2 linked regions of the Rheinheimera salexigens genome follow. The protein of the gene in region 1 interacts with the protein of each later gene in a pairwise test. Links are inferred from orthologs where the notes say so. Each region holds a gene or a part of one and is shown in the gene's direction. Other genes may lie near its edges. The genes, in order: eno and rpe.

Region 1 (6,554 bases):
GCTATTGCCCGCGAAGATTTTGTTGAGCTTAAAGATGAACTGGGTGATTTACTATTCCAAGTGGTGTTTTATGCCCAGATCGCCAAAGAAGAAGGCCGCTTTCAATTTGATGATTGCGTTGCTGCTATCTGCGATAAGTTAGAGCGCCGCCATCCGCATGTATTTGGTGAACAGGCGTTAGATGATGCTGATGCAGTACTAAAAAATTGGGAGTCATTAAAAAGCGCTGAGCGTAAAGATAATGGCCAACCTAGTGTGTTGGACAATATCCCTCAGGCCATGCCCGCATTAAGTCGGGCCAATAAACTGCAAAAACGCTGTGCTAATGTTGGTTTTGATTGGCCTACTGTAGAAGGCTGCTGGCTTAAAGTAAAAGAAGAAGTATTGGAAGTTGAGGAAACCGCGGACGGTAGCCCTGAACTGGCAGAAGAGCTAGGCGACTTAATGTTTGCCTTAGTCAATGTGGTTCGCAAGCATAAATTAGATCCAGAAGCGGTGTTGCGGGCGGCGAATAATAAATTTGAAAGCCGTTTTCGAGCTGTAGAGCAACATATAAGCGCAGAAAATCGCAGCCTAGAGCAGGCGACATTGGATGAAATGGAAGCAATTTGGCAAAAAGTTAAACGCCAAACAAAGAATTAATCCAGAAAGCCTCAGCTTTACGTTGAGTGCTTAGCTTGGCTTTGCTATAATTTTCTCCCGTCCTGATACCAATTCTTGAACTATCTTTTTCTTCCCTGTGTTTACGCACTGGGAGCTTAGTATTTTTTAGAACTGGTGTTTATTTATTGTTCAACATTGTCTCAGGGGTCTTATGACTACAAGATATATCTTTGTGACGGGTGGCGTAGTTTCATCGCTCGGTAAAGGCATTGCAGCTGCATCGTTGGCGGCAATTTTAGAGGCGCGCGGTCTAAAGGTCACTATCCTTAAGCTTGATCCCTATATAAACGTTGACCCTGGGACCATGAGTCCTATTCAACACGGTGAAGTATTTGTTACCGAAGACGGTGCTGAAACCGATTTAGACTTAGGTCATTACGAGCGTTTTATTCGCACTAAAATGTCTAGGTTAAATAACTTTACTCAAGGTCGGATTTACGCTGACGTGTTGCGTAAAGAGCGTCGTGGTGACTACCTAGGCGCGACCATTCAGGTTATTCCCCATATTACCAATGAAATAAAAGCCCGGGTTGTAGCTGGCGCTGAAGGCTATGATATTGCAATTGTTGAAATTGGCGGCACTGTGGGTGATATTGAATCACTACCATTTTTAGAAGCTATCCGTCAGCTTGGCACCGAAGTCGGCCGTGAACGCACTTTATATATGCACTTAACCTTAGTGCCATATTTAGGCACTGCGGGTGAGATTAAAACTAAGCCAACTCAGCATTCAGTAAAAGAACTGCGCTCTATTGGTATTCAACCAGATATATTAGTTTGCCGTTCAGATAGACCAATTCCAATTAATGAACGGGCTAAAATTGCGTTATTCACCAATGTGGAAGAAAAAGCAGTTATTGGTTTAAAAGACGTAGCTAGTATTTATCAAATTCCAGCAATATTAAAATCTCAAGGCTTAGATGACTTAGTTTGTCGTCGTTTCCATATCGAAGCGCCTGAAGCTGACTTAGTCGAGTGGGAACAAGTTCTGTACCAAGAGTCTAACCCTACGGGTGAAGTGAATATTGGTTTAGTCGGTAAATATGTAGAGTTACCAGATGCCTACAAATCTGTTAATGAAGCCTTAGGCCATGCCGGTTTAAAAAATCGGGTTAGCGTTAATATTAAATATATCGACTCACAAGATTTAGAAAGCAAAGGCGTTGCCATGCTGACTGGATTAGACGGTATTTTAGTGCCTGGTGGTTTTGGTCTTCGCGGCGTGGAAGGTAAAATTTTAGCTGCGCAATATGCCCGGGAAAACAATATCCCTTACTTTGGTATCTGTTTAGGTATGCAAGTGGCGCTGATTGAATTTGCGCGCAATGTCGCTGGCATGCAAGACGCTCACTCCACTGAATTTAACCCTGAAACAGCGTATCCTGTTGTTGGTTTAATTACCGAATGGCGTGATGCAGACGGTTCAGTTGAAATACGCACAGACAACTCAGACCTAGGCGGCACTATGCGCTTAGGCAGTCAAAACTGTAACTTAGTGGCTAACACTAAGGCTCGTGAAATTTATGGTAAAGATGTCATTTTAGAACGCCACCGTCACCGCTATGAAGTGAACAACAACTTACGGCCACAGCTTGAAGCCGCTGGTTTAGTGGTGTCGGGTTTATCGGCTGATAATCAATTAGTCGAAATGATAGAAATTCCAACTCACCCTTGGTTTGTTGCCGGTCAGTTCCACCCGGAGTTTAATTCGACACCGCGGGATGGCCATCCTTTATTTCAAGGTTTTATTGCCGCCGCCTTTAAATATCAAAAGCAGCAGCGAGTATAATATTTATAAGCCGTGTTAAGTAGCACGGCTTTTTTAGTTCTAACAGGAATGTAACCATGTCTGATATCGTAAACATTATCGCTCGTGAAATTATGGATTCACGTGGCAATCCTACTGTAGAAGCTGATGTATATTTAGCTAGCGGTGCAATGGGCCGCGGTTGTGCGCCATCAGGTGCCTCAACCGGTTCACGGGAAGCGCTTGAATTACGCGATGGTGATAAAAGCCGTTACTTAGGTAAAGGTGTGACTAAAGCAGTCGCCAATATTTCTGGTCCTATCTTACAAGCGTTACAAGGCAAAAATGCTTATAACCAAGCAGATATTGACCAGATAATGATTGATTTAGACGGCACTGAAACTAAAAGTAACTTAGGTGCCAACGCTATATTAGCAGTATCACTGGCTGTAGCTCGCGCTGCTGCCGCCGATAAAAATATTCCGTTATACCAACACATTGCCGATTTAAATGGCACTGCAGGCCAATACACTATGCCAGTTCCGATGATGAATATTATCAACGGTGGCGAGCATGCAGATAACAACGTTGATATTCAAGAGTTTATGATCCAACCAGTAGGAGCTAAAACCTTCGCTGAAGCCCTACGTATGGGCGCTGAGATTTTTCATAGTTTAAAAGCAGAGTTACAACAGCGCGGCTTAAATACTGCTGTTGGCGATGAAGGTGGCTTTGCCCCTGATTTAAAATCTAACGAAGAAGCGCTGACAGTCATTGTCGCGGCTGTTAATGCTGCCGGCTATGTTATGGATAAAGACGTTACCTTAGCCTTAGACTGCGCGGCTACCGAGTTTTACCATGATGGTAAATATGTGTTAAGTGGCGAAGATAAGAGCTTTGACTCGTTTGGCTTTAATGATTATTTAGCCGGTTTAACTCAAAAATACCCTATCGTATCGATTGAAGATGGCTTAGATGAAAGCGACTGGGCTGGTTGGAAAGATTTAACCGATAAAATTGGTGATAAAGTTCAGCTAGTAGGTGACGATTTATTTGTTACCAACACCAAAATATTAACTCGGGGTATTGAGCAAGGTATTGCTAACTCGATTTTAATTAAATTTAATCAAATAGGTACATTAACCGAAACTTTAGCCGCGATTAAAATGGCTAAAGATGCTGGTTTTACCGTGGTTATTTCGCATCGTAGCGGTGAAACTGAAGATGCCTTTATTGCTGATTTAGCCGTAGGCACCGCAGCAGGTCAAATCAAGACCGGTTCGTTATGCCGGTCAGACCGCGTAGCTAAGTACAACCAATTACTACGTATTGAACAAGAGTTAGGTAGCAAAGCCCCGTATAAAGGTCGTAGCGAAATTAAAGGCCAGTAATACTAATACTACTACTTAAAGCCCTGCATTAGCTTACCGCTAATTCTGGGCTGCAATAGTTAGTTTAGGCTAAAAGCGTTCCTCAATAATTTATGTTAGTCAGCCCACACTTAAAACTTAACACTCAAGTGTATATACGGTTCGGTTTACCCACACTAACACGCCGTAAACCCATCCCTGGGGGCTCATTTACGCCCGTCCAGGGCTGCAATGGTTAGTTTAGGGTAAAACCGAACCTCAATAATTTATCTTAAGTTAGTCCACAGTCCAAACTAAACACTCAGCACTCAAAACTCAGCACTAAACATTTAACTGCGATAAAGGGTTTTAATTAAATGAAAACCAAATTGGGTTTTTACCGGGCCATGTACTTCTAAAACTGGCTTTTTAAATACCACATCGTCAAACGCTTTTACCATTTGGCCTTTACTAAACTCGCCCAAATCACCGCCTTTTTTACCTGATGGACAAGTGGAGTGTTGCTTAGCAAGCTTGCCAAAATCTGCACCTTTAGCTAATTGCTGTTTTAACTTTTCTGCTTCCGCTTGGGTTTTCACTAAAATATGTAAAGCACAGGCTTTCATCACTATTTAATCCTAAAAAATAATAATGGATATAATAGCAATTATTCAGCTAAACCCCTAGGTATCTACATTGCATACTAGTTTGGCGCGTATATAGCTATGACATAAACATTTACAATTTGTAAGTTTGATGAAACATTTACTTTGCTATACTGAATAGGAATTCAGCGGATGATGGTAAAAGAAAAATGAAAAAACTTGCAATGGTTGCCTTAGCGACATCTCTATTAACGGGTGTCTTTAGTCCTAATTTGTATGCTAATGACGCCGTGGGAGCCGAAGAAAAGCGCATTCGTAGCTTTCTTTATACAACTGACTTTGACAACGCTATAGGCCAAGTACAACGGAGAGAGTTTGCAGAAGCATATCCAAACTTATTGCAATTTGCGCGCTATGGTGAAAAGTATGCGCAATATTCGTTAGGGTTGTTATTGGTCTCTGGTGAGGGAGTGCCCCTAGATATCGAACAAGGTTTAGTCTGGATGCGTTTAGCCTTAGAGCAAAAAACCAGTGACTGGGAAAAGCGCTATGAAGCGGTGACTAAAAACCTAACTAAAGAGCAAATGGCTGCATTAGAGCCGATGTATCAAGAATATAAACGTAAATACGGCGCTGATGCCCAAAATATGCGTTGTGCTTCTGAAACCCGCCGTGGTTCTAATATGCGCATTCATGTGTGTCGTAAAACGTTATTAAACCAAGAGTTTTACTCAGTGGTTGAATACGCAGAAGATAAACCAACTAACTAAGCTATTAGTTTAGCTAATAGTTTAGCTGTTAGATTAAACTAGCGCTTTAAACAATAAAAAACGTTTGCCAAGGCAAACCGTTTTTTATTTAGTGATTACGTGAAGCTTACTTAGCGGGTTGTTGTTGGGTAATACAATGTATATTACCGCCACCGAGTAAAATTTCCCGACCTGGCACCATAACCACTTTATGCTCTGGGAACAGTTTCTGTAATATATCTGCGGCCACTTTATCGTTTGGATCATCAAAACTTGGCATTATTAAACCGCCATTACACAAGTAAAAGTTAATGTATGAGCCGGCCAAACGGGTATTGGCTTCACGAGGCTTAGCCATCATAGAATCATCTACCGTGGCATACTCATCAGCGGTAGCAATAATAGGCGCTGGTTGTGGTAGCTTATGCACAATAATTTTACGGCCTTTAGCATCGGTACTGGCTTCTAAGTAGTCTAATGCCGCTTTAGAACGCGCATATTGCGGATCAGTTTCGTCATCAGTCCAAGCTAATACTACTTCGCCAGGTTTAACAAAACAGGCCATATTATCGATATGATCATCTGTTTCGTCATTAAAAATGCCTTGCTTGAGCCACAGTACTTTATCAATACCTAAATACTCACGCATTTGCTGTTCAATTTGCTCACGGCTTAAATCAGGGTTACGGTTGCTATTTAATAAGCATTCTTCTGTTGTTAGCAACGTACCTTCGCCATCAACATGAATAGCACCGCCTTCTAGAATAAAGTCATCGGTACGGTAGCGGGGTAATTGTTCAATACCTAATACTTTACTGGCAACTTGGTCATCTTTATCCCAAGGGAAATATAAGCCGCCATTTAAGCCGCCCCAGGCATTAAATGCCCAATCGATACCACGGACATCACCTGCAGCATTAGTCACAAAAGTAGGGCCAGTGTCGCGACACCAGGCATCGTTATTAGCCATTTCTACCACACGGATAGCAAATTTACTGCCCGTGTCGGTGAGCTGTGCCACTGCGTTTGCATATTGTTTTGCTGATACGCCAACACTAACAGGCTCAAACTCAGCGATAGCTTTAATAACAGCAACAAAGGCTTGCTGCGCTGGCTTGGAGCCTAAACGCCAGCTGTCTGTACGCTCTGGCCAAATCATCCAAGTTTGTTTATGCGCCACCCATTCGGCCGGCATACTAAAGCCATCAGCGCGAGGGGTGTTGGATAAATTACAGTAAGCCACTTAGTTCGACCCTTGTGTTTTAGGTTGTTTAGTTACGCCGTCTTTAGTTGCAACGGTGCCATAAAAGTCGATGCGACGATCGCGAAATACACCCCAAGCACGGCGCGTAGCGGCTATAGCATCTAAATCAAAAGTATGGACTAACACGGCTTCTTCAGTGCGGCCCGCTTCTTGTACCATAGCGCCAGACTCGTCAGC
Region 2 (13,724 bases), 150 kb from region 1 along the record:
AATTTATCGGGCAAATTTAATGTCCCGTTTGGCAGTTATAAAAAACCGTATTTTCCGTTAGCTGAATTATGGTTTTTTGCTGAAAAAGCCCAACGAGCAGAATTTGTTTGTAGTGGTTATCAACAGATTATGCAACAAGCGCCAACTGATGCGGTTATTTATTGTGATCCGCCTTATGTTCCGTTGAGTAAAACTGCTAGCTTTACCAGTTATGCCAGACAAGGTTTTAACTTAGATGATCAAGCCGCCCTTGCTAATCAAGCCGAACTATTACAGCAACGGGGTAATACCGTTGTTATTAGTAATCATGATACTACGCTCACCCGCAAAATTTATCATCAAGCCAAGTTACATAGTATCCAAGTAGGGCGCTCTATTAGTCAAAATGGTGCGGGAAGAAAAAAAGTGGCAGAGTTATTTGCGGTTTATAAAGGAAAAAAAGTTAAATAAATAGCTAAATTAACTTAAAACCCAACTGACAATAAATAGTAAAGTAAACACAAATATTAATGTGAATACAATGGCAGTAATAATATAAGGAATGGGATTTTTATCGCTAAAATCATGCTGCCGCTGTTGTTCGGACTGGACACCAATTAACGCACCAAACACAGCCTTAAGTACTTTAAAAAAACCTGGGCTGGTTTTACTGTTTAAACTTGCTTTATTATTTCTTTGCAGGGGATACACGGTTAATTAATTCTAGTAAATCTACAAAATGAAATTGGGTTGAACGGCTTTGGCCTTTAAGCCAACTAAACCAACTTTGATTATTAGCTTGAGCACAAGAGGGAGGATTGTCATTACTAGCTTCTTGGCAGTTTTGTGCAGCAGGAAGGCTAAAATACAGGCCAGCAACAACAACAACAAGCGTAGCACTTATTAAAGTAACTTTTAATGTTAGTGTTGATTTCATGTTAATTCCCTTTTACTTGCAAGCTGAGCAATCATAAAACATTTGCAAGTTTGATACAAGCTGCTTAATTAATGCTCAAAAAGCACCAAGGTAATTCATTACGCTAAATTGGTATGTTCTGCAAAAATTACTATTGTAATCAGTTATAATCTTTATACATTATTTGTTTTAACTTATATGGAAAACATTATGCAGCCTTATCTTATTGCTCCTTCAATTCTTTCTGCTGATTTTGCCCGTTTAGGCGATGATGTCGCGGCAGTACTAGCTGCTGATGCTGATGTAGTTCATTTTGATGTGATGGATAATCATTACGTACCCAATTTAACGATGGGGCCTATGGTCTGTAAAGCTTTACGCGATTACGGCATTACCGCGCCTATAGATGTCCACTTAATGGTAGAGCCTGTTGATGCGTTAGTGCCACAATTTGCCAAAGCCGGCGCTAGCATTATTAGCTTTCATCCTGAAGCATCAAAACACATTGACCGCACAGTACAGTTAATTAAAGATCACGGCTGCCAAGCAGGTTTAGTGTTTAATCCAGCAACGCCATTAAGTTATCTAGATTATATGTTAGATAAAATCGACTTAGTGTTATTAATGTCGGTTAACCCGGGTTTTGGTGGTCAAAAGTTTATTCCCGCGACATTAGATAAACTTGCCGCTGTAAGAAAGTTAATTGATAGTCGTGGTTTAGATGTTCGCTTAGAAGTTGATGGCGGCGTTACTATTGATAATATTAATGCTATTGCACAAGCTGGAGCGGATATGTTTGTTGCGGGTTCGGCGATTTTTAACACCGATAATTACGCCGATGCTATTGCTAAAATGCGCCAACAATTAGCCTTAGTAGCACGATAATTAGTAGCAAACCGGTGTTATAACTATTTAAATTGTGTCAATCGGGCGCACTCGATAAGCTTGATTAGCCACTACAAATCGGTCAAAAGCTTATGCTAAGCAAAAAGTGAAGCGGCATTTGCCTTAATTAATAATATAAATAGAAGTGAAAATAATTATGAGTAACAAACCCATTGTATTTAGTGGTGCGCAACCGTCAGGTCAGCTAACAATTGGTAATTATCTGGGGGCGTTACAGCAGTGGGATAAAATGCAAGACGATTTTAATTGTTTATATTGCATTGTCGATTTACACGCCATCACCGTCCGTCAAGAGCCAGAAAAGCTTAGAGCGGCCTCATTAGATAGCTTAGCGTTGTATTTAGCTTGTGGTATCGATCCAGCGCGTTCTGCGGTATTTATGCAGTCGCATGTGCCAGAGCATAGCCAATTAGCCTGGGTGCTAAGTTGTTATACCCAGTTTGGTGAATTAAACCGCATGACTCAGTTTAAAGATAAATCAGAGCGACATAATAATAATGTTAACGCTGGTTTATTTACTTATCCAGTATTAATGGCGGCCGATATTTTATTGTATCAAACCAACCAAGTTCCGGTTGGCCACGATCAAAAGCAGCATTTAGAATTAGCCCGTGATGTTGCTACGCGTTTTAATGCTGTGCATGGTGATGTGCTTACGGTACCGGAGCCGTTTATTCCAGGTGTTGCTGCGCGGGTTATGAGCTTACAAGAGCCAACAAAGAAGATGTCTAAGTCGGATGAAAATCCATGGAACTTTGTAGGCTTGTTGGAAGAGCCGAAGATGATCAGTAAAAAGTTTAAAAAAGCCATGACTGACTCACAAGATCCACCACGAGTATATTTTGATGTGGAAAATAAGCCAGGTGTCGCTAACTTACTCAGTATCTATAGTGGTGTTACCGGTAAAACAGTGGCGGCATTAGAGGCAGAATATGAAGGCAAAATGTACGGCCACTTAAAAACCGACGTAGCCGATGCGGTAATTGCTTTATTAGAGCCAGTACAACAGAAGTTTAAGGACCTGCGCCAAGATCAAGACACCTTAAATACTGTTATGCGCGCTGGTGCTGATAATGCACGGCAACGCGCTGCAGTAACCTTAGCAAAAGTAAACCAAGCTGTTGGCTTTGTAACGCCTTAATTAACTAGCCTACAAAGTGCTAGCCATTAATTCTCACGCTAGGTTGATAACTTAGCGTTGTAGCATAAAGGTTTCATATTCTAAGCGTAGAAACTGTCTGTTAATTAGCATCAGGCCTAGCAAGGTGCTGATTAACATTGATAATGCAAATCCGTAACCGTAAAATTGTGGTCCTAACTGCACTGATAATTCTGACAAGACTAAGTTACTGCTGGCCATAACAATTATGAGGGTTAGGGCTTGATAACGCTTATCTAAATAAAACATGACATTAAGAATTGCCATAACTAATACTTGCAGTGATACACCAACTAAATCGACATAAAGCAGGTGCAAATAGGCTAAGTCAATTTGTAGTAAAGTAAGTATTTCCTCACTCCATAACAGTAGCAATCCTAAAGTGATACCTTGAATTTTAAAAATTTGGTATAAACTATTTTTACAATCAAACACCATTTTATCTTTTAAAATAAAGATAGCTTCTAAAGTGCCACCTTCGCGTACGGTTTGATAAAACTTTTCATTTGAGGCTGCAAAATCAGTTTCCATATGCAGCATAAACACTGCCATACCTGGAATAATAGCCAGGTAGGCAATAAAAATAGGTAAATCATAAATATAGGAAGCACGAAAAATATCAATGACGTTAAATGATACTTCAGAGTGAAACCAAAATACGAACTTATCGACCCAAACACCTAAGTTATACAGCAGTCCACACCAAGCTAAAGAGTAAAAGGCTTTACGTCGATTTAAAAATTGGAATGACACCAACGAAATAGAACTGTAATTACGTAAGATAAAAAATAACAATATAAAAGCAATTAAGGCTTGGCAGACTGCGAATATAATTAATAAGCCAAGTATGCCGTAAGGCGGTAATAACCAAGAGGCTATTACCATAATGCTATACCCGCCAAGCAAGGTTAAAACAATACGATAGTATTGTTTCATACCGCTTAAAAACACGATAATTAACCATAAATTACACAAAGCGACAAAACCACAGAATAAAGCAATTTTTAAAGCAGGAGGTAAACCGGTTTGGCTTAATACTGCTATAGCTAGCATACAGGCTAATACTGACACCGTTAGCATACAGCCTAATAAATTAGGTGTGACCAGCTGTTCTTTTTTCTCAAAAATTCGATCAGAAATAAACCGGGTTAATAATAGCTGAAACAGCCCACTTAAAATTAATGAACCTGCCATCATATACGTCACTAATACAAGGTACTGGATAATCAAAGTACTAGGCAGCACTCGGCCAATACTTAACATACCAATGACCATTAGCGCTAGAATGGATAGCACCCAAGGACCAGAGCCTACCACAGCCGCTAAACCATAAGCTTCAAGATAAGAAAGTAGCGTATTTTTCTTCAGGATCCGTCTTAATTCAAAGCCTATTCCTGCCACGTTAAATGCTCCTGATAAAGGCGTTGATAGCGCTGATACATAGTGGATTCCTGATAATATTTTTTTACTCGTTGATAACCATTTTCCGACATTGATTGCCAATGTTTATCATCTGATAATAGTGTCAGTAAGGCCTTACTAGCTTGGTTAGGATCGGCAATATTTATAATGTAACCGCATTTACCTAACTGTTTGTCTTCTTCATTCATGCCTTCGATAATCTCACGACAAGCACCGACGTCAGTGGCAATACAAGGTATGCCAGCAGCCATAGCTTCCAGTAACACTAAAGGTTGGGCTTCACTAATCGACGTCAGCATACAAGCACCTAACTGAGGTAAGATTTCAGCCACATTCTGCATACCCAAAAACTGAATGTGTTGTTTAAGATCTAAGCTATTAATTAACAACTCACACTCTTTAACATAGCCGGGATCTTCTTCGGTAGGACCAATAATCCAACCTTGAAGATCAGGTTGTTGGTTAATGGCGACTCGGATGGTGCGGATAAAGGTTTTTATATCTTTTATAGGAACAACCCGACCAATTAAGCCGACTATTTTGGGTGGTGTGCTATTACGCTGTTGATACGCCGCAGCAAAACGCTGCATATTAATGCCATTTACGATAATGTCGGTTTTACTAATGGGCGCACCATCTTTAATTTGCCGCTGCCGATTGCCTTCATATAAGGCGATAATGTCATTGGCTTGATCATATGCAGTGCGGCCCAATTGTTGAAAAAAGTTAATCCAAGTTTGCCTAGTTTGTTCAATTTTTTTGTGAATACTGGTGTCTAGGGCGCTATGCCGATCCTTAATCCAACTGGCTTGGGTTAAGTCTATTGTGCGCTCTTTAGTATAAATACCGTGTTCTGTTAATAAGAAGGGCACTTGTTGACTTTGTTTGGCCATGGCGCCTAAAAATCCAGCGTAGCCAGTTGAAATACTATGAAATAGGCTAGCGGAGGGCAGTTTCCGAGCAATTTTAGCTAAAGTAAACAAAGGACTATAAATATTTCTAAAGGTCCAAAAATAATCGACAAAAGATTGATTGCCAGATTGTTCAAAATATAAATCGACTAATACTTGCCACGAACGCTCACTGTATAAAAAATCTTCGTAACTTAAACTTTTTTTATGACCCAGTTGGCTAATTAAGGTTTCTAACTGATCTGCTGATAAGGGTTGGTCAGCGTTTTTAAACCGGGCTAATACTGATTGCCACATGGTAAACGCTTGCTTTTTACCCACTCGAGCTCTTGGCGATAAAATGCCATCGCGATCCATTAAATAATGTTCTTCTAAGCCAACAACATTTTCAGGTAATTCATAATGTTGCTTACCATAAAAAGCTTTACTGCCACCAATAAAAACTAAATAAAAGCTATATTGTGGCATGCCAGTAATAAGTTGATGCACCCAGCTAGAAACACCGCCTCGCACATAAGGGTAAGTTCCTTCTAGCAATAAGCAAATATCAATGTGCTTCATGAGACCAAAACTCCTTCAGCTCATTAAGATTCTCACCATCAGTCGTCGGTATATTTCTTAATAAATTATCAATGCTTTTATAATCGCCTGTAGCAAATGCAGCTTCGGCTAAATAGGGTGCTACTTGGCGTAATAACAGACCATTGTGCTTAGCTTGCTGTAAATAACTGATGGCTTCAGGGTATTGCTTTAACTCAAGTAATACTCGGCCTAGTTTAAGCTGGGCTTGCGCTGTTGGTTGCAGTTGTTCTGCTTGCAGTAGATATTGCTTGGCTTGGGTTAAGTAATGGTCTTTCAATGGGCCATCAGCGATGCCTAAATAACATAACTCCCAATACAAAGCGGCCATTTGATAATAAGTCGCACTGTTTTCATCTGCTGTTAAGCTGGTATTTAAAACATCTAATTTTTGGTTAATGGCGAATTCAATTTTTTCTATAGCGGCATAAGCTAATAGCCGTACATCGTCAACTTTATCGGTTAAGGCCAATTTTAGTAATGGCATAGCTTCACGCTGAGGTAAAAAACGACAGGCATTTACCGCAATTAAACGCCGATCTTCAGAGGGGTTAAATAGCAGTATGTCTTTAAGCGCAGCCGTACCATATTGAGAGTGTTCAAATACATCTGAATGCAGCGGTAATTGCAAAACATCAGAACGTTGCCAACCCATTCCTTGTTGTTTTTTCGGGAAATAAAGTGCAATTAAAAATATTAAGGTTAAACCCGTCATTCCCACAACAGGCATACTAAAAGCAATAGTAAAAATAAACGCTATAGCGGGTATAACAGGTCTTTTATATTGCATGGGCAAGACTAACCAGCAGACAATGGTGAAACTCGCTGTGCTGATGGCATGACTACTGGCATAACCTAGCCAACCCGCAAAACTAAGTTGGTCTAAGCTTAAAAAATACAGACTTGCTGACTCAAAAAGAATCGTTTGCAGAATCAACCAAATCTTCATTTAGCGCTCCTAAGTCTTCAAGTAAGCTATTAACTTGCTGTAATTGCTGGCTAACAATTAATGGCCCAATAACTTCAAGATCCTGAGATTTTATTTCATTATCATTGGCTAACATTGTGCTAATACGTTCGATAAATTGATTAGCTTCCATTAAAGAAGTCATCGGTAATAATACACATAATGCATGACGACCATCATTGTGCTGGCAGGCCCAATAAACATCGGCACCACGACGATAGTCAGTGACTTGATATAGGTTTAATGATTGGCTTGGGCTGTTGTCATAAAACACTACTAACACACTGTCAACACTATACTTATGCATATACCAGTGTTGATTTTTTATATAATCACAAAATAACTGTCGTTGTTCCGGTTGTAAAATAGGGGCAAATAAATCATTAGAGGTAATGTTGGCGATATAACTGGCTAATAAAGCTAATAGGGCAATATTACTATCTGTTAGTGAGACAAATTGTATTTTTTCGGCTAACACTAGGCCTTTTATCTCACCGCGTAAGTCGATTAAAGGTATGACTAGTTGGTAATGCAAGTTTTGCGCTTTATGCTCTATAAAATTTATGGGTGACAGTACGGCTTTTGATTCAAAAACGTCTATCAGCATTAAATCATCTTGGTGTAATTGATGCTTGCCACCAATTTTTGCTAAGGGTTGGGGGATTATTTGGTTATTATTAACTTGGTACAACCCGGCTTGAAATAAGCCAACAACATCTGCCAACACTTGTAAGCTTTTATCGGCAATATCGGCTAAACGATTATCGGGATTTTCATTAGCTTGTTGTTGTAGTAAATGAATACCAGTACGAAGGCTAATTTGCTTACCTGCAGAGCGCTGTTCTAATCGGTCGTGAGATACTTTTAATAAATGGTAGTTTTGGGTAAAGCTTTCTAGCTTTTGCTCCATATAACGGTAATTTAGCTCAAAACGCTGATTAATATCATACCAATGGTCACGAAATTCTCCAACTAGCATAGTAATAACCGCGGTGCCTACAGCAACTGAAACGCTTATAGCAATTTGCATATCGGCTAGTTTGTTAAAAATGCCTGCCATAATTAGCAGCAATATAAAGCTCATCATGCCTCGACCAAAACCATAGCGTAAGGCAATTAAAGCTGGGCCTAACATCGGCCAATAAAAATAATCCATTGCCGTTTCATAAGGCAAAGATGATTGATAAAGCCAAATAAGCGCAGATGCAAAAGTGACTAATAGCATTTCAAACCAAGCAAAAAGTTGGCGATCACTGCCTAACAAAAGTCGGATAAAAATAGCATTAGCGCGGCGGCGCTTATTAATAGCCATAGTAGAATTATTCCCAGTTTAAGGCATCAAGTAAATTTTCCAGCGCTTTTAAAGCGATATGGGATAATGATTCACGGCCCCAACCACTTTTAGATACTGAGCCACGCCATAAGGTATTACCTTGGCTAGTGCTTAGTGTTAGTGTAACGCCGATAGCTGGCTCACCGTCTAAGCCGTATTTGTATTGCCACTCTTGTACCGAGCCGGTAATGACATAGCCATTGGCTTGGTTGCTAAGCCATTTATTAGCTTCAGCTAGCCGTTGTTGTGGCTCTAAGCTGGCTTGCAAATCATTAACGTTAAGCTTTGGATAAACCATCACTTTTAGCCCATACTCTGCCAACACTGAGGCAATTAATTGCTCAGCCTGTGCTTGAGCCATAGGCATATTTGACTGGTTTTCAAGCGGCATAATATATACCGTTTTTGTACTATCAAGCTTAGGGCTAGGTGCATTAAACTGCGTGGCACAAGCACTCACTGCTAGCACTAATAGGGCGAACCAAAATATTCTCACATTTGTCTCCTTAGATTAAAAATCAATAAAATAGCCTAGGTTCCAGCTTAAATTTTTCCGACCATTTTGGTCGGCACTTTGCCAAGCTGTTTTAAAAAATATTTCATCACCGCCCAATAGCGGAATACCAATACTAAAATTATGCACTGTAGTCTAATTTAGCGGTAAGCAAGTTATAGCCAACTGCTGTATCAAGACTAAAACGAGGGGGTTTATCATCCGGACCCGGTACGCCGACATTACCGTGCATAATTTGCTGACCTAGGGTAAGACGTCGATAATTGGGATTAATAAAATCGCTAGCAGTTAAGACGTTCCCTGAATTGAAATAGGCTGACACTGCAGTTAGCGGCTGGCTGGATAAGGAATTTTTATGATAGTCAAATTGACTATATAGCTGCCAGTAAGGATGAAAACTTAATTGCTCACTAATACGCAATGAAGCTTGTAATTGCTGGCCAACTGTATCTGAGAAGTCAGTATTAAATTCAGCTGCAGCTAAGGTTAAACTGACCTGCTCAAACCGGTTGGCTTGCCAAGCACCGCGCCATTGCAGCCTATTTTCATTAGCTAATAAATACAGGTTCTCACTCTGTTCACTGGGCATTTTAAGGCGAATTTCTAGCTGCTGCGAAATGCGCGGCGAACTTTGCCAGCTGGCCGATAGCTGTTGGCCAATAATAGTTTGTTCAAACCTATTACTAACAGACAGTGATAGTTCTAGCGCAGTAAACGACAGCCCATTAATGAAATGGGAGTTAATTGTTTTCCAGTTTAATTGCAGTAAATCTCTATTATAATCATCAATGATAGTGCTAGCGGGTGAGCCGTGTTCAAACTGATAATCGAGACTAAATAAACCATCATAAATAGGTTGGTAATAACGTAGTTGTTCAGTATTTACTTTCCAACTGTCGCGATTAGTGTGCTCATAGCGTACGCCATGGCTGTTTAAATTATGATTATTGGCTAAAAAGCGTTGTAAAGGCGCTATTTGCTGTTTTTCAGTCGTCGCATTGAGTGCTTGTTCAGCCCATTGCCAAGCTGCAAAATTCTCACCTATCTTGCTCAGTGCTGTTGCCCGTTCAAATGCAGTTAAGTTGTTAGTTGCCGTGGCAATAGCTTTAATTGTCGCATAGTCTTCATGGGCGAGGGCTATGGCTAGCTGAATACTGTCATTAAAGTTAGCCTTATCCAGTACGGTATGTGCTTGCCAATAGGCAAGCTTTTGTAGGCTTTTATCGCTAACATCGGTAAATAACTCGGTGATTAAATTACTCGTATCAAGCCCAGTTGTTGCTTGGAGTAAAGCTTGATTTTGCTTAGCCAGTGCATAAGCCGGTGAAACAAATAAGCTAAGCAAGGCGCGATAACTTAATTCGCCTTGCGGTAATTGTCTTAGTTGTTCAGACAATTGACTCAATACTTGCCAACGTAAGCTCTGGGCTTGGCTGGCATTGCCTTGTTGTTCTAGCAATATCGCCCAGGCTAATTTGTCGGCGGCAGAAGCATACTCAGAATTATCTAAGCGCTGATACCAAACATTAGCTTGTGCAGTTAACCCCAGTAATTGCGCAGCATAAGCAAAGGGTTGATAAAAAGTACTATCTTGTTGTAATTTTGGCACTAATTGCCAGTACAAATCGGCCAACCAGCTAGTATCGTTGGTGCTAATGGCTAACCATAAACTATTTTCAACAATTTCTTGGTTATTAGGGTGCTGAGTTTTTAATGCCAGTAATAACTGCTTAGCTTGGCTATAATTAGCTTGAAATAAGGCAATACGTAAACGAAGCAATTGCACCTGTAAGCGCTTATCTTGGCCATAATCTTGCTTGATAACCGTTTGAATACGATTAATGACCTCGGTTTGTTTAGTGTTGATAGCATAATTTAAAATGTGGTTTAGCATAATTAACGAACCACTATCTTGATAATATTGCCAAAGCACTTGGAAATCACTTGGCTTAGCAATGTTATAACTACTCAATAGTAAATAGGGGTCTAACGAGGGGTCTCTGCGAGCGACTCGTAATTGCTGAATTAGACGTTGCGTTTTGCTATCGGCAACATACATCGCTAATGATTGTAAGTTACCTAGTTGGTTTAAACTTAAGGACATTAATTCGGTGTGTTGGTTAAGTAATGCTAAGGCTTTTTCTGGCTGTCCTAACGAGATATAAGCCTGGGCAAAATGATCGGCTTGGTCATAATTTAAGCTTGTTTTAGGCTGAACACGTTGCCAAAGTTGAATAGTTTTAGTGGGGGCACCAATGAAGTTATAAAAACGCGCTAAAGCAAACCAATAATAACTTTGCTTAGGAAAACGATGATGCAAGGCTTCTAAGCGGCCAATAGTCAGTTCTGCACCATAAGCTTTATCGTTAAAATCTAGCCATTTATTTTGTAATTCTGTAGCGAGTTGATTTTGCATAGCCAGTGCATAGTAAAAATCACTTAAAGCCAGAAGATCACTTTGTGCTAAAGCTTCGGCAATACCTTGGCGTAAGATGGTGGCATCAGCGCCTTTTTGCAGCATGCGCTTGGTTAATTCAAGCGCTTTAGCCGGATCGCCAAGCCATAACTGATAATCATGTAACTGCTGTACATATTCAATGTTTGGCATCTGCTCTACAACTTTGGCTAACCAAGTTGCGGCTTGTTGTGTATTACCATTTGCTGCATGTATCTGACTGGCTTGTAACCAGTCTTTATAATCGTCACTGAGATGGGCTTTATTATCGGCATAGCGTACGCTTTTCTGCGGTAGGTTGGCACTGAGCATAAAGTTAACCAAAGCTTGTAAACAGGATTGTTGGCACTCTACCTTTGCAATATTTTGCTCAATAAAATCACTGCCCGCTAACCATGCTTGTTCTGCAATAAATAAGGTTAATAATGACATAAGCTTATCAGTGCTAGGCTGCTGCTGAAAATCAGCGCTACTATGTTGCAATGCTTCTGCTGTTAAATTGGCTTGCAAGGCTAATTCAGCGAGCTGTTTATTATCAGTAATGAGTTGCTTACTTAAAATGTCATAAGCAAGTTTCGGCTGGCCAATTTGCAAAGCATAACTAGCAAACTCTTCAGCGTTCGCACTGGGTTGTAAGCTCACTTCATTTTGTAAAAAGGAGCTTAACCCTTGTTTTGCAGACTCATTACCGTTGTAATTTAATTGCAATAAACTGTTGGCATAAAGTAATTTAGCGCGAGTGGCAAACTCAGAGTCTATATAGCGTTGTAACGGTTTAATTTCAGTGACGGCCTGTTGATGGTTACCTAATTTCGCATATTGTTTGGCTAAAGCTAAATCCAGCTTAAGAGAGGGATCAGCTTCATCTTTTAACACCTTTAAAAAGGCAATGGCAATATTCGGATCTTGAGCGTTGTCCATCATCCGAATTAGCAATGTTTTATTGGGCTGCAATACCCAGAGCAACGTTAGCGTAACGGCTGCTAGTGTAAACAAGGTTCGGCGATTAACTAAAACAATGCGCGGCTTAGGTTTTTGCTTTTTAGCTGCTGCATTAGTTTGGTTATTAGTTTGGATAGTAGAGTGCTGATTTATATCCTTCACTGATTATCCACCGTAACTTTAGTAGTGGAACAAGTGACGCTAAGGTCAAAATAACCCTGATCATGGCTAGTTATAGTCATGTTGTTTGGCTGAGTAACAATATTAAGCTGTTTGCTGTTTTCAGAAACTAGATTGCAGTTTTGAGTATTTACTAAGGTGATTACTAATGGTTGATGGCTGTGGATGGAAAAGTTAAGACCATCAGCCTTAACTTGCCAATGTTTAATAATGCCATTAGCAGACTGTAAAAATACTTGGTCATTAAATTCAGGCTCATTTTCTGCTGCAGATGCTGCAGATAAAATACTTCGAGCTTGGGTTAAAGTGACATAACGACCGTCTGGGCCCGAATTTACCCCGGCAATACCTGTACTATCGGCAGATAATTTATAATGATTAGCAATGCGTAAACTAGTAATACCGGTACTACTAATATACCAACTATTGTCATGGATAGAGCGGGCGATACCCGTTTCATATAAGGCACTGGCGCGCTGAGCATATTCACTGAGATATAAAGCGGTTAAAGGTTGTTCGGCAACCCATTGATAAATATCTTTAAGTGCCGCCAGCGAGCTGGGATAAACACCCGAGTACATATGATAGTAAATACTAACTGACTTTAATCGTCTGGGTTCACCTAATAACTGAAAAGTCTCGGTGACTCGCGAAAACCCCTGGAAATTTTCAGTCCAAAGCGCCGTATATAAATTTTCATTCATCACCGGCGCATAGACTTGAATACCTTGCCGATACCAATTTAAATGTGGGTATACCTGCGAAATAGAAAAGTTGTCATTTAAAACAAAGGTATTGCCGCCATTAACATTTAACAGGCCTAACTGTTGGGTTTTAGCAATAACGTCAGGGGTGGGATCGGCCATACCTGACCATAAAAACACTTTTACCGGTTTATCACTAGGGGCAAGCTGTTGATTAATATAGTTAACACTACCATAAATTTCGCGATCTAAATCTTGTTCATAATTAGGTACTGGTAAAGCATCGCCGTACAATTTTTCGGTGCTACTGACCCTATCATCCCAAAAAAACGGGTGGCTAAAAGTATGCGAAGCGACTTCGACATTATCTAAACGAAAAATATCACGCGAAATCTGTTCCAGCTTAGCGGCAATTTCAGGATATAGACCATGTTTAGCCACTTCAGCTTCAACCACGGATACGGTATGCGGTAAACTAGACTGGCTTAAAATATGGGTATAAATAGACTGACCAGCAAAAGGTTTGCCGGGTAACCACGAAACAGAGGGAAAACCATCGCCATCTATATGCGCGGTGACAATGCGTTGGCCAGACTCTGTGGTGATATCAGGAGCGGGAATGCTCTCAAGCCGTAATAACGGCATTAAATATTGAAACGGGTCCAGCGGCCAACGACTCCTTTCGCCAATTAATTCTTGCACATTGAGTGGCTGCAACATGACGCCACCCCAAGCTGTGCGAGCAATCGCTATACCC

What was found.
Region 2: the proteins of eno (region 1) and rpe interact in binary tests that used the Escherichia coli proteins (3 or more experiments, as listed by UniProt). The link is inferred for Rheinheimera salexigens from one-to-one orthologs.

What each region holds. Positions count from the first base shown.
Region 1 is NZ_MKEK01000001.1:1,243,594-1,250,147, forward strand. Bases 1,845-4,654 are described here. They hold eno (phosphopyruvate hydratase), read left to right. Parts: upstream 1,845-2,508; coding sequence 2,509-3,801; downstream 3,802-4,654. Other genes in these bases: BI198_RS05735 (CTP synthase), read left to right, coding at 1,845-2,452; ppiC (peptidylprolyl isomerase PpiC), read right to left, coding at 4,110-4,385; BI198_RS05750 (SEL1-like repeat protein), read left to right, coding at 4,574-4,654. In the rest of the region: mazG (nucleoside triphosphate pyrophosphohydrolase), read left to right, coding at 1-642; more of BI198_RS05735, read left to right, coding at 815-1,844; more of BI198_RS05750, read left to right, coding at 4,655-5,134; aguA (agmatine deiminase), read right to left, coding at 5,241-6,356; aguB (N-carbamoylputrescine amidase), read right to left, coding at 6,357-6,554. UniProt on the Escherichia coli protein: Catalyzes the reversible conversion of 2-phosphoglycerate (2-PG) into phosphoenolpyruvate (PEP). It is essential for the degradation of carbohydrates via glycolysis.
Region 2 is NZ_MKEK01000001.1:1,100,090-1,113,813, forward strand. Bases 101-2,942 are described here. They hold rpe (ribulose-phosphate 3-epimerase), read left to right. Parts: upstream 101-1,105; coding sequence 1,106-1,780; downstream 1,781-2,942. Other genes in these bases: BI198_RS05090 (Dam family site-specific DNA-(adenine-N6)-methyltransferase), read left to right, coding at 101-450; BI198_RS16465 (DUF2970 domain-containing protein), read right to left, coding at 460-690; BI198_RS05100 (hypothetical protein), read right to left, coding at 668-916; trpS (tryptophan--tRNA ligase), read left to right, coding at 1,938-2,942. In the rest of the region: more of BI198_RS05090, read left to right, coding at 1-100; exopolysaccharide Pel transporter PelG, read right to left, coding at 2,994-4,361; GT4 family glycosyltransferase PelF, read right to left, coding at 4,349-5,854; BI198_RS05125 (tetratricopeptide repeat protein), read right to left, coding at 5,841-6,821; BI198_RS05130 (PelD GGDEF domain-containing protein), read right to left, coding at 6,784-8,151; BI198_RS05135 (hypothetical protein), read right to left, coding at 8,159-8,668; BI198_RS16315 (hypothetical protein), read right to left, coding at 8,684-8,815; BI198_RS05140 (tetratricopeptide repeat protein), read right to left, coding at 8,808-12,245; BI198_RS05145 (endo alpha-1,4 polygalactosaminidase), read right to left, coding at 12,242-13,724. UniProt on the Escherichia coli protein: Catalyzes the reversible epimerization of D-ribulose 5-phosphate to D-xylulose 5-phosphate.